DNA from 4 places in the Peribacillus sp. FSL M8-0224 genome. Region 1 is predicted to be linked to each of the others. Evidence: riboswitches for the same ligand, from Rfam matches in the RefSeq annotation. Region 1 holds a riboswitch; each other region holds the start of a gene.

Region 1 (3,130 bases):
CTCTTGTTTTGGCCATGACCTTTGGATTATACGGTCTGGCAAAAAAAATGATCAAGGCCGAATCGGCAATCGGGCTGACGCTTGAAACGATGATGGTAACGCCTCTGGCCCTAGGTTACCTGATTTACTTGATGAACAGGTCGGAAATGCAATTCTTTACAGACGGAAGCACAAGCTTGCTGTTGGTGGGCGGCGGGATTGCCACGGCATTGCCTCTTTTATATTTTGCAAAAGGGGCGGAGAAGATCCCGTTATCGATGCTTGGCATTTTTCAGTATATCGCTCCGACCTTATCTTTATTGATCGGGGTATTCGTCTATCATGAAAGTTTCACCAAAGCACATCTATTAGCCTTTTTGTTCATATGGTCAGCTTTGGCTGTTTATACACTATCCATAACGAAATGGGGGCAGGCAAGTGCCCGCAGGTTCAAAGGCAAAGGGAATATTGGTGCGTGAAAAGAAAAAAAATGCTTGGGGAGATTTCTGCCCAAGCATTTTTTTTATGTCGTTACTCAATAAAACGGTTTTATGGCATAGGCGAAATGTCAGGGTCATGAAAGGTATATCTTCGAACCTATTTCAGAAACAATACAATTGGAAAGGCAGGCAGGACTGTTATCGGGATTGGCACGGGGGGAATTCAGTTGGAATTGTCTATAGAAGGAACTATCCAGGAAAATGATATGTGTTGTCAGGAATGCTGATATGGTGGCGTACGGCTTTCTATTGCTATTTAATTCATCGATGATTCCCTGTGCAGTGGTAATCCCGATCCCGTGGCCATAAAAGAGGTTATTCCCTAATAATATGGCATTTTCACCTTGCCATTCAGGGGTTGCCAAGTCGTGATCAGGGTTTTTGAAGTAAACGCAATCACCTGGTAAATAGTCCCTTCCCTGGTGAACGCTGAGAGCCATATTCCTTGGAGGGCGCCAGTCATATAAAAATAGGTCTGAAAAAAGATAGTCGAAATTCCTGGGGCCGATTAAATCCAAAATCGCCTTTAAAAAAGTGACGACTATTGCTGTCCCGCATTCGAAGGCATAAAGCCCCCCATTCATGAAAATGTCAACGAGCGCAGCATGAGGGAGAATCCCTGGCTGAAGGGTAAAGGTGCCATCCTTTGAAAGGTGCCAATAACGCTGATTGGATTGAGATTCCTCAAGTGTGGAAAATTCCGGCCCGCTTTTATCCAACGCAATAGCTGCCTCTATGACCCGGTTCCTCAGCTGTATCTCGAAATTAAAATCCCCAAAGTTCCGGTATTCAAAAACGTTAGAATCTTCCGCCAAGCATTGAAGAGTTTCAAGCGATTTGGCAGAGGCTGTACCTGGTTGGATTTGACTGACATCTAACCATTTGTGATTAATCTTTATCATGACATATCCACCTTTTGCTTATGAAATTAAGGGTTTAATAAAACCAGTAAACAAAAATGTCTACACGTAATGCTCATTATATGAATGCTTGCAAAGAAATGACTATTTGGAGCGTGTCCGCCACCGTTGCAGCCAAGAACGATTGGAACGGAAAGAGGCAGAATTATTTTGCTTTCAATGATTTTCGTTCCAAAAGATGTTTTGCAAGACATCCTGAAGTGCAAGGAATACCTTTCCAATTAGAGAGTAGAAGCAAATTAGTATTCCTTTTTCCCTATGAATTGATATAATGAGAGAGAAAAGTTCATATGTGCGAGAAATGTAGGGGGGCCAGTACTGCTGGCTGAGATTGCATCCATTAGATGCTGACTCTTTGAACCTGATCTGGGTGATGCCAGCGGAGGGAACATATTATGACTGATTTTCTGTTTTGTATGTTAACGTCCGAATTCATCTTCGGGCGTTTTTTGCTTTTTTATCCAGTATTTGAATAGCCCTGGAGCCCCATCATGGTTCCGGCATATGAATCTTATAAGATGTGTAGGAGGATAATGACTTGAATAAATTCTTACCACTGTTAGCTTCGTTCTTCCTTTTAGCTGGATGCGGAGCAGGCGGAACTAATGAAAAAGAAGAAGCATCTAAAAATGAAGAATTAAAAAAGGTATCGGTCGTGCTCGATTGGACACCGAATACAAACCATACAGGATTGTATGTAGCCAAGGAAAAAGGTTATTTTAAAGAACAAGGTCTTGATGTGGAAATTATCATGCCAGGTGAAGCGGGAGCTGATAAGCTTGTCGCTTCAGGGAAATCTGAATTTGGCGTGAGCTACCAGGAGGGCATAACGCAGGCCCGCGTGCAGGGCGTGCCGATTGTTTCGGTAGCTGCCGTCATCCAGCATAATACCTCGGGATTCGCTTCCCCTGAGGCAAAGGACATTACGACTCCCAAGGATTTTGAAGGGAAGACTTATGGTGGCTGGGGATCTCCGGTTGAAAAGGCCATTATTGATTCACTCATGAAAAAGGAAAATGCGGATGTAAATGAAGTGGACATAGTCAATACAGGAGACATGGATTTTTTCACTTCGGTTAAAAGGGATATAGATTTTGCCTGGATTTATTATGGTTGGACAGGCATAGAGGCTGAGTTGCGAAATGAAAAGCTTAATATGGTGTACTTAACCGAATACTCTGATAAGCTTGATTACTATACGCCTGTTTTGACTACAAATGAAAAGATGATAAAAGAAGATCCCGAGACTGTTAAAGCATTCGTTCATGCAGCTTCGAAAGGGTACCAGTTTGCGATTAAGAATCCTGATGATGCAGCAGATATGTTAATTGAGTCTGCACCGGATCTTGATCCAGAACTAGTGAAGAAAAGCCAGGAGTGGCTTGCAGCCAAGTATCAGGATGATGCTCCGCGATGGGGTGAACAAAAGCTTGAAATTTGGAAGAATTACAGTGAGTGGATGACTGAAAATAAGCTTCTTGAAGGTGATTTCGATCCTGAAAAGGCATTTACCAATGAATTTTTACCAAAATAGGAGGAAATGCAATGGCCAATTCATTAGTTAGTATACAAATTATTCCTAAAGGGGAAAATGTCATCCCTATGGTCGATGAAGCAATCAAGATCATTGAAGAATCAGGTGTCAAGTATGAGGTTCACCCGCTTGAAACGACAATGGAGGGGGAGCTTTCCGAACTTTTTGCCGTGATAGAAAAAATGAATGTAAGAATG
Region 2 (3,130 bases), 1.7 Mb from region 1:
GCGGAATTGGCAGAGAAATTTCAAAAAAATTGGCTTCTCGCAATATTAACGTCATCGTGGCTGATATTAATCTTAAAAATGCAGAGGAAACGGTTTCTTTAATCGAAAAGTCGGGTTTTGAAGCCAGAGCGGTCCATTGTGATGTAACGAAATTAGAAAGTGTAAAAAAAGCCGTCGAAGAATCAGTGAACTATTATCATAGAATAGATATATTGGTTAATAATGCAGGCTGGGATAAGGTGGAACCATTTTTAAAAAGTGATCCCAGCACATGGAAAAGGATTATCGATATTAATTTACTTGGGCAGATCCATACATGCAAGGAAATTTTACCTCTCATGATTGAAAATGGATACGGTAAGGTAGTAAATATTGCATCCGATGCAGCTAGAGTCGGATCAAGTGGAGAAGCAGTTTATTCGGCTGCTAAAGGAGGGGTTATTGCCTTTACAAAAACGATAGCAAGAGAAATGGCACGTCATAAACTCAACATCAATTGTATAGCGCCAGGTCCTGCTGATACGCCCCTATTTCAAGAAATAGGCTCATATAATGAAGGTATAGCTAGCGCCTTGGAAAAAGCGATTCCATTCCGCCGGCTAGCACAACCAGAGGACATTGCCAGTGCTGTTTCCTATTTCGTTTCGGAAGAGGCAGGGTATATTACGGGGCAAACTCTTTCCGTAAATGGTGGATTAACAATGGTTTAATAGATCGTGGTTATGTGGGTATGGAAGATTGAAAGTTTAGTAACCCTAAATCAAGAAAACTTTTCTAATACGTTTGACAATTGGATTTATCGTGTTAATATAAAGGCAAATGAATTTTAATATACAATTTGTACCACTAGGGGTGCTTTATAGGTAAAAGTTGATTTTTTACCCACAAAAGCTGAGATTAAAGTATGACTTTAAGACCCTTAGAACCTGATCTGGTTTATACCAGCGTAGGGAAGTGGGGTCTGGAACTATACATTTCTGTATTATTTCTTGTACAACCACTTTCTTTACGTTTAAGAAAGTGGTTTTTTGTTTGCAAAAAAAGGGGTGATAAGTGTTTTTTTCTGTATCGTTCAATGAAAAAATACAATTTGGAGGTAATGGACATGAAGTTTTCAGAGGAAATCCGTAAGGAAGTTGATCACATTTGGGAAGCTAGTTTTAATCATCCGTTTGTAGCAGGAATAGGAGATGGCACATTGCCATTGGAGTGTTTCCGTTTTTATGTCATGCAAGATGCCTATTATTTATCTCATTTTGCTAGAGTTCAAGCCTTAGGGGCAGTCAAAGCTACAGATTTACATACAACAAGCAGGCTTGCCGGCCATGCACAAGGAACATATGAAGCGGAGTTGAAGCTTCATGAGAATTTTTCCGAGAGATTAGGCATCACAAAAGAAGAACGGGAAGATTTCAAGCCTGCCCCGACTGCCTATGCTTATACTTCCCATATGTATCGTGCGGCTTATTCGGGACATTTAGGAGATGTTATTGCAGCTATCTTGCCGTGCTACTGGCTGTATTATGAGATAGGTGAAAAGCTGCAAGGGTGCATGCCCGAAGAGCCGATTTATCAAGAATGGATAGCGGCTTACGGAGGAGAGTGGTTCCGCACTTTGGTGGAAGAACAAATTGCGAGGCTGGATGAGATTGCTGAAAAAGTAACTGAAGAAGATAAGGCGAGAATGAAAGAGCATTTTATTCTCAGCAGCCAATATGAATACTCATTTTGGGAAATGGCTTATCGTTTAGAGACATGGCCCGTTCATAAGGAAACATTAGAAGTATAAAAGGAGAATGAAACAATGAAAAAAGGATTGAAATTAACGGATATATTAGTCACGATCGTGATTGCGGTAGCATTTGGAATCGTTTATATCCTTTGGGGTTCGATTTATTATTCCGTTAAACCATTAGGATTACATCTGGATCAACTTATTTATGGAATGTGGTTTATAGCTGGCCCTGTCGCCTTTTTCATTTTACGGAAACCGGGTGTGGCACTTTTGGCGGAGATAGCTGCAGCTTCAGGGGAATTCTTTCTAGGTTCCCCATGGGGGCTGACTGTACTGTTATATGGGGTGGTCCAAGGTTTGTTCGCGGAACTGGTGTTCATGGGGTTCAAATATAAAAAATTCAATATGCCGGTGGCCGTTTTAGCTGCGATGGCTTCCTGCCTGGCATCAGTTATCATGGATTTTGCATACGGGGAAATAGGTGCGCTTTCTACTTGGAATCTATCGTTATTCATGATAGCGAGGTTTGTGGGTTCCATATTCTTTGCAGGTGTGACCGCTTATTATCTAGTTAAAGTCCTGGAAGCAACAGGGGTAACTAATCTTGTGCGTCCGGTTTCCAATAAAGATTATGCAGAACTTGATTAAAAGAAGAGGTTGAGGGCCATGGAACCAATCGTTTCTGTTGAAAAGTTAAGAATGAAATTTCCCGGTGATGAATCTTTGATATTCAAGGACCTATCACTATCATTTGATCAGGGAGAAAAAGTGTTATTGTTGGGACCATCTGGATGTGGTAAGTCCACTCTGTTGCAAGTGTTAAGCGGATTGATTCCGAATTCCATCGAAGTCCCGATGAAAGCGGAGAAATTGAAATGCCCTTCTTCATGGGGGTATGTTTTTCAAGACCCTGATAGCCAGTTTTGCATGCCATTTGCCGATGAGGAAATTGCCTTTGTCCTAGAGAATCTTTCCGTCCCTAAAGAAGAAATGAAAGAGAAGATTCAAAATCATTTCCGTAAAGTAGGATTGAACCTGGACCATACAAGTATTGACACATTATCAGGCGGGATGAAACAGCGTCTGGCAATTGCTTCAGTATTGGCCCTTGAACCAGAAGTTATATTTTTAGATGAACCGACCGCCATGCTTGATCCAGAAGGAACGAAAGAAATCTGGGACTTGTTGAAGGAAGTCGGAAAAGACAAAACGGTTATTATCGTCGAACATAAAATTGACCATGTTTTAGAATTCATCGAACGAATCGTGCTTTTAAACGATGACGGTCAAATCATAGCTGATGGTCCAAGAGACACCATTCTTTCCCTATATAAAAATGAAATGAGAGAACATGGAATTTGGTTCCCTGGTGTTTGGGATGAATATATACAGAGT
Region 3 (3,130 bases), 2.7 Mb from region 1:
GCCGTAAATCGCTCCCAACTTTATCATTTCCTGTCTCTTCTCTTCTACTTTTTCTATAGTTACCTTACGGCAAGGCATCATAGTCACCTCCCATTTATTCAATATTTTTACACTTTCATCATAATGAAACCACTAGTTAAAATCAACTATTTTTCAGAAATTAAATGTGTTATTTTATAGGTCAAATGTGACAAAACACCTATTTTGTTATTTAATTATGTATAATTTGTGTCGTTTTCTAATAAACGCAAAAAAAGCATCCACTAGTGTAGACTGCGAATGCTTACATCATATCCCTTATCCAAAAATCCAAATATTGTATTCCGTTTACTATGTCATCCATTCAGAAGGTGACTCGTTATTAGGTCTATTTATAACAATCTTATATTCATCTTCAAGTACTTTTAATGGGGCATCATAAAGGTGCCTTTCATCAGAGGTTTTGTATACTCCATTGGCCAATAGCTCTTCAATGAGTTTTGCCTTCCTCTGTTCAATCCTCTTAAATAATTCTGCCATGTAAATGGCTCCTTTCCCAGTCGTCCTAGTGCCTGCTTCTAGTTAGCTAAACTTTATCAACTTGTTTGATTTCACCAAATTATATATACCTTTTCTAGTATGTCACTAAACGTTATTTCCCAAAAATAAAAGCCCCTTCTAATTTAAGAAGAGGCTGACAGTGTCCGTACGGCTCTTCTTATCTTCCAAGCATATGCTTGTTGGATTTAGCACAGTTCCCTAAACGGGTCCGCTGCCGAGGTTTCTTAGGGCCAAGTCCCTCCACCTCTCTGGATAAGAATTCGATATATAATGATGTAGAAATGATTCTAACCTAATAATCTTCAAAAGTCAATTACCTGGTTCTCCCTTTTTTCCTGGACATAAAGTGATTCCTCTTTCAAATACGGGTTGCATTTTCTTGTCTTTCTGATATGATGTCAGTAATTACATACAATTCACACCACTAGGGGAGTCTTTTTTAAGACTGAGATGGAATTAGTTCCGGACCCTTTGAACCTGAACCGGCTCATACCGGCGGAGGGAAGTGGATGATATCGTCCATTTTACAGACTATATCCATCTACCCCGTTCCGTATTCAGGAACGGGGTTTTTTATTCAACAAAAGGAGCCATTCTATAGGAGGATGAACAATGGAGAATACAAAATTAGAAACATTCAGTGATAGACTGCATGCACGGGCAAAAGAGATTTGGAAAAGGAACCATTCACATCCCTTTGTCCAGGCAATTGGAAACGGTACACTTCCTGAAAAGAAATTTGCCTATTACCTGAAGCAGGACTATGTCTATCTCATGGATTATTCCAAGCTCTTTGCTTTAGGTGTCATCAAAGCCCATAACATCGAAACCATGGCAAAATTTGCGAGCATTTTAAATGAAACCCTTCAAGTGGAAATGGATATTCATCGGCATTATGCTTCCGAATTCGGGATCAGCTCCAAGGAATTGGAAAGTACAGAACCTACTCCAACCACTCTAGCCTATACAGGTTACATGCTAAATGCAGCTCAGCATGGGACTTTGGCAGACTTGATCGCCTGTCTCCTGCCCTGCGCTTGGGATTATTATGAAATCGGTTTGCTATTAAAAGAACAAAATGGAGCAGCACTGGAAAACAATCGCTACGCAGATTGGATAAGGTCCTATTCATCTCCTGAATTCGGGGAAGCACACAAGTGGCTGATCACTTTGTTGGAAGAATTGACGGAAGGCATGCCTGAAAAGGAACTTCTTAGATTAGAAAAGCACTTTTTGGTTACTTCCCGATATGAATATTTATTCTGGGACATGGTTCAAAATGAGCAGGATTGGCCTCTGTAGGTGGTTGACATGAGGATGAATCCTATCAAGAAACTGACATTGACAGCCATGATCACGGCTTTAACGACGCTGACCAGTTCATTTATTTTCATCCCTGCAGGATTTGCAAAAATCTTTCCTATTCAACATCTGGCAAATGTCCTGACGGCGGTTCTATTGGGGCCTACATATGCTGTGACACAAGCTTTTTTAGTTTCCATCATTAGAAACATGTCTGGTACCGGTTCAATTTTCGCCTTTCCCGGCAGCATGATTGGTGCACTTTTGGCCGCCATCCTTTATCGAAAAACACAAAGCTTAAAATTCGCCTGTTTAGGGGAAGTGATCGGGACCGGCATTCTCGGTTCCCTGGCCTGTTATCCGCTTGCAACCCTCCTATTGGGAGAAAAAGCTGCTCTTTTTGGTTTTTTACCGGCTTTTATGTTCAGTTCATTCGCAGGGGCGATTTTAGCTTTCATATTACTTAAAATACTGCTAAAAAATAATTATATGAAGGGGTTTTTTTATGAAAACAGCATTAACGATCGCAGGCTCTGATTCAGGGGGCGGTGCTGGAATACAAGCGGATTTAAAAACATTTTCTGCACATGGTGTATTTGGAATGTCTGCCATCACAGCCGTAACCGCCCAAAACACAATGGAAGTCCGTTCTGTACAGCCCATTGAAACAGCTATCATATCGGATCAAATTGCAGCTATCTTTGAAGATATTCCTGTCGATGCAGTAAAAATAGGCATGCTTGGATCTAAAGAAATCGTGGAAACGGTCGCTGCGTCCCTTAAAACCTTCATGCCTGCCATCGTTATCCTTGACCCTGTCATGATTTCCAAAAGCGGCCACCATTTGCTCGACGAAAAGGCCGTCTCTGCCTTAAAAACGGAATTGCTTCCGCTTGCAACTCTTGTAACACCCAATGTACCAGAAGCGGAAGTACTTACTGGCTTCCCGATTCGGACGAAACAAGATTTCTACAGGGCATGCATTTCGATACAAGAAATGGGTCCCAAAGCCGTTTTACTTAAAGGCGGCCATGCAGCAGGAAATCCAAATGATCTTTTTTATGATGGTACTGACTTCCACTGGATCAAGGGAGAGCGCATTCATACCAAAAACACTCATGGTACGGGCTGCACCCTATCATCCGCCATTACATCTAACCTGGCAAATGGACTGCCATTGCAAGTCTCGATCGAACAAGCCAAGACCTATATTTCCGAAGCGATAAGCAATAGCTTTTCAATCGGTAAAGGTCATGGACCTGTCCATCATTTTCATTCATATTCAAAA
Region 4 (3,130 bases), 3.3 Mb from region 1:
GCAGACTTTCGATCAAGTGGCACTTTGTACATTGTTGACTATAATCATTTTTCACAAATTCATGGTTACAATTCTCCCGAAAAATGTTCAGCTCCCTTTTCAGCTGCTCCAATTGAGTTTCCAACTGTTTCATTTCAACTTTTATCTGGATTACCCGATTCATCGAATTCTCCCTCTCGTCGGAATCATTGATAGATTTCCCCATCCGTTTTCCTAAATTCATTCGCTTTTTCTTTAAGCCCTTCATCGATTACCGACTCAAAACCCAGACCCTTTTCCTTCGCCAAATCACGAATGTCCTGAGAGATTCTCATACTGCAGAATTTCGGTCCGCACATTGAACAGAAATGGGCTGTTTTGGCCCCTTCTGCCGGAAGAGTTTCATCGTGATACTCAACCGCCCTTTCAGGATCAAGGGAAAGATTGAATTGATCTCTCCAACGGAATTCGAATCTAGCCTTCGAAAGGGCATCATCCCGTTTTCTTGCCTGCGGATGGCCTTTTGCAAGATCAGCTGCGTGTGCTGCAATTTTATAAGTAATGACCCCTACCCGAACATCCTCTTTATTCGGCAGTCCCAAATGCTCTTTCGGTGTCACATAGCAAAGCATGGCAGTTCCAAACCATCCAATCATGGCAGCACCAATCGCAGAAGTGATATGGTCGTATCCAGGAGCTATATCCGTCGTCAATGGTCCCAGGGTATAGAATGGTGCTTCTTGACAGACTTCCAGCTGCTTATCCATATTTTCTTTAATCAAATGCATCGGTACGTGGCCGGGTCCCTCCACCATGACTTGAACGTCGTGCTTCCAAGCAATCTTCGTCAATTCCCCAAGTGTTTCCAATTCCGCAAATTGTGCCTCATCGTTTGCATCTGCAATGGATCCCGGACGGAGACCGTCACCTAATGAGAAAGAAACATCATACGTCTTCATGATTTCACAAATCTCTTCAAAGTGTGTATAGAGAAAACTTTCTTGGTGGTGGGCCAAGCACCATTGTGCCATGATGGAGCCTCCCCGGGAAACAATACCCGTAACTCGCTTTGCTGTCATGGGGATGTATCGCAAAAGTACACCAGCGTGTATGGTGAAGTAATCGACACCTTGCTCAGCCTGCTCGATTAATGTATCCCGGAAAACTTCCCAATTTAAATCTTCCGCGACCCCATTCACTTTTTCCAATGCTTGATATATCGGAACCGTCCCAACCGGCACAGGTGAATTCCTGATAATCCATTCCCGCGTCGTGTGAATATTCTTTCCTGTGGAAAGATCCATTATGTTGTCTGCACCCCATCGTGTAGCCCAAGTCATTTTCTCCACTTCAGCTTCGATCGATGAACTGACAGCTGAATTTCCTATATTCGCATTTATCTTCACGTGAAAATTACGTCCGATGATCATGGGCTCACTTTCAGGATGGTTAATATTTGCCGGAATGATTGCCCGCCCGCTAGCTACCTCTTCCCTTACAAACTCAGGGGCTACATTTTCCCTGATCGAAATGAACTCCATTTCTGGAGTAATGATCCCTTTGCGGGCATAATGGAGCTGGGTTACGTTTTTCCCTTTCACCGCACGCAATGGTTTTCTTTTCAATCCCGGAAAAACTTCGGCATTGGATTGTGACTCCACTTTTCTATATCCGTTATCTTCAGGCTTTATTTCACGCCCTTCATACTCTTCAACATCTTCCCGTTCCAGAACCCAGCTGCGTCTAATCGGGGCAAGGCCTTTATGAATATCAATCGGATATTCTGAATCCGTATAGAAGCCGCTTGTATCATATACACGTAAAGGCGGATTCTCCTCTTCGCCGAATGCCCCTGTTGTCGGACTTAGCTCAATTTCACGCATAGGTACTTTAATATCGGGTCTAGATCCCTCAACATACACTTTTTTACTCCCGGCAAAACTGGACATAATTGAAACGTTCATGTCATTTACTGAATTACTCTTCATGATTTCATTTCTCCTTTTTAAGTTCATTTAAAAAGGACAAAATCCAATCCATTTCGCACGAAAAAGCCAGGTCTCATATTTAAGACCCGGCTAACGTTAGTATGACTACAGAAATGACCGATTGAAATGTCATCGTTTAGTAGATTCTAACTTCCCCACGCTGGTATGAACCAGATCAGGTCCTGAGGGTTAAGAAGCTTAAGCGCTTCTCTCTCAGCCCAACTTTTATTGGACACCCCTAGTCTGAATAATTTAATTGATTACAGGGTAACTATATCTCACCCTTTTCATTCTGTAAATAATTTGAAAGACCTAATATTTTCTCTGCAATCATTTAAAATTTGTTATTTGGAGGAGGACCGCCAATTAATTCCCCAGGCTCTCAAGGATAGGGAAAAGCTCCTCTAAATGCTTGATTTCATAGGTTGGAAGCACTTCATTCCGTTCCTTATCATGGCGATTTATCCAAACCGACTTTATGCCTACCCGTGATGCTCCAAGGATATCGGTCATTAAATTATCGCCGACCATCAATACTTCATCCTTATCAAGCTCCATGATTTCCAAAGCGTGCTCAAAAATGGAGGCATCCGGTTTACCTCGTCCAAATGCGCCTGAAATCACGATTTGGTCGAAATAAGGAACCAGTTCAGGCGTTATTTCAAGTTTGGTATTTTGCAGTTCAGGAGATCCGTTCGTTAGCAATAGCAATTTGTACTTCCCTTTTAATTCATCCAGAACACGGAATGTTTCTTCATAGATAAATGGCTTTTTGCGTCTTTCGGCCGGGAAACGTTCTGCCAGTTCAAGCCCAAATTCCGGGTCATCGATCCCTAATGCCTTCAAGCCCCTCGTCCACGCTTCTTTCCGATAAGCCGGTGCAATCCCGGCCATCTTCCGGAATTCATCATGATCATCCTGAAAATTCCCCCATAGTCCCTCAAATGGGTTGATTCCGATCATTTGAGTGAATGCATATGTATCGTAAGAAGAATAAAGATCACGCGCTTCCTTCCGCACCGCTTCTTCAAACTCGTCGACATTCAGACCATATTTCTCCTTGGCAACTTCGCATGTGGCCACAAAAGCTTCTTTTACACTTTTCTGATCCCATAGTAATGTATCATCTAAATCAAAAAAAACTGCCTTCAGCAAAATGTCCA

What was found. Region 1 has a riboswitch for thiamine pyrophosphate ahead of MKX49_RS17810 (ABC transporter substrate-binding protein). Riboswitches for the same ligand answer to the same signal wherever they lie in the genome.
Region 2: another riboswitch for thiamine pyrophosphate. It lies ahead of tenA (thiaminase II); the one in region 1 lies ahead of MKX49_RS17810 (ABC transporter substrate-binding protein).
Region 3: another riboswitch for thiamine pyrophosphate. It lies ahead of tenA (thiaminase II); the one in region 1 lies ahead of MKX49_RS17810 (ABC transporter substrate-binding protein).
Region 4: another riboswitch for thiamine pyrophosphate. It lies ahead of thiC (phosphomethylpyrimidine synthase ThiC); the one in region 1 lies ahead of MKX49_RS17810 (ABC transporter substrate-binding protein).

The regions. Positions count from the first base shown of each region.
Region 1 covers NZ_JBBOOJ010000001.1:3,706,801-3,709,930, reverse strand. The annotation lists gene rarD (EamA family transporter RarD) at 1-458, shown strand, start outside; gene MKX49_RS17815 (protein-glutamine gamma-glutamyltransferase) at 554-1,381, opposite strand; TPP riboswitch at 1,695-1,804, shown strand; gene MKX49_RS17810 (ABC transporter substrate-binding protein) at 1,938-2,933, shown strand; gene MKX49_RS17805 (thiamine-binding protein) at 2,945-3,130, shown strand, end outside.
Region 2 covers NZ_JBBOOJ010000001.1:1,980,325-1,983,454, forward strand. The annotation lists gene MKX49_RS09530 (SDR family NAD(P)-dependent oxidoreductase) at 1-710, shown strand, start outside; TPP riboswitch at 839-970, shown strand; gene tenA (thiaminase II) at 1,106-1,789, shown strand; gene MKX49_RS09540 (ECF transporter S component) at 1,805-2,383, shown strand; gene MKX49_RS09545 (ABC transporter ATP-binding protein) at 2,402-3,130, shown strand, end outside.
Region 3 covers NZ_JBBOOJ010000001.1:1,056,359-1,059,488, reverse strand. The annotation lists gene MKX49_RS05115 (aspartyl-phosphate phosphatase Spo0E family protein) at 1-81, opposite strand, end outside; gene MKX49_RS05110 (Fur-regulated basic protein FbpA) at 331-519, opposite strand; SAM riboswitch class I at 695-799, opposite strand; TPP riboswitch at 957-1,061, shown strand; gene tenA (thiaminase II) at 1,153-1,842, shown strand; gene thiW (energy coupling factor transporter S component ThiW) at 1,858-2,379, shown strand; gene thiD (bifunctional hydroxymethylpyrimidine kinase/phosphomethylpyrimidine kinase) at 2,348-3,130, shown strand, end outside.
Region 4 covers NZ_JBBOOJ010000001.1:404,047-407,176, reverse strand. The annotation lists gene MKX49_RS01990 (hypothetical protein) at 1-163, opposite strand, end outside; gene thiC (phosphomethylpyrimidine synthase ThiC) at 186-1,967, opposite strand; TPP riboswitch at 2,103-2,217, opposite strand; gene MKX49_RS01980 (HAD family hydrolase) at 2,334-3,122, opposite strand.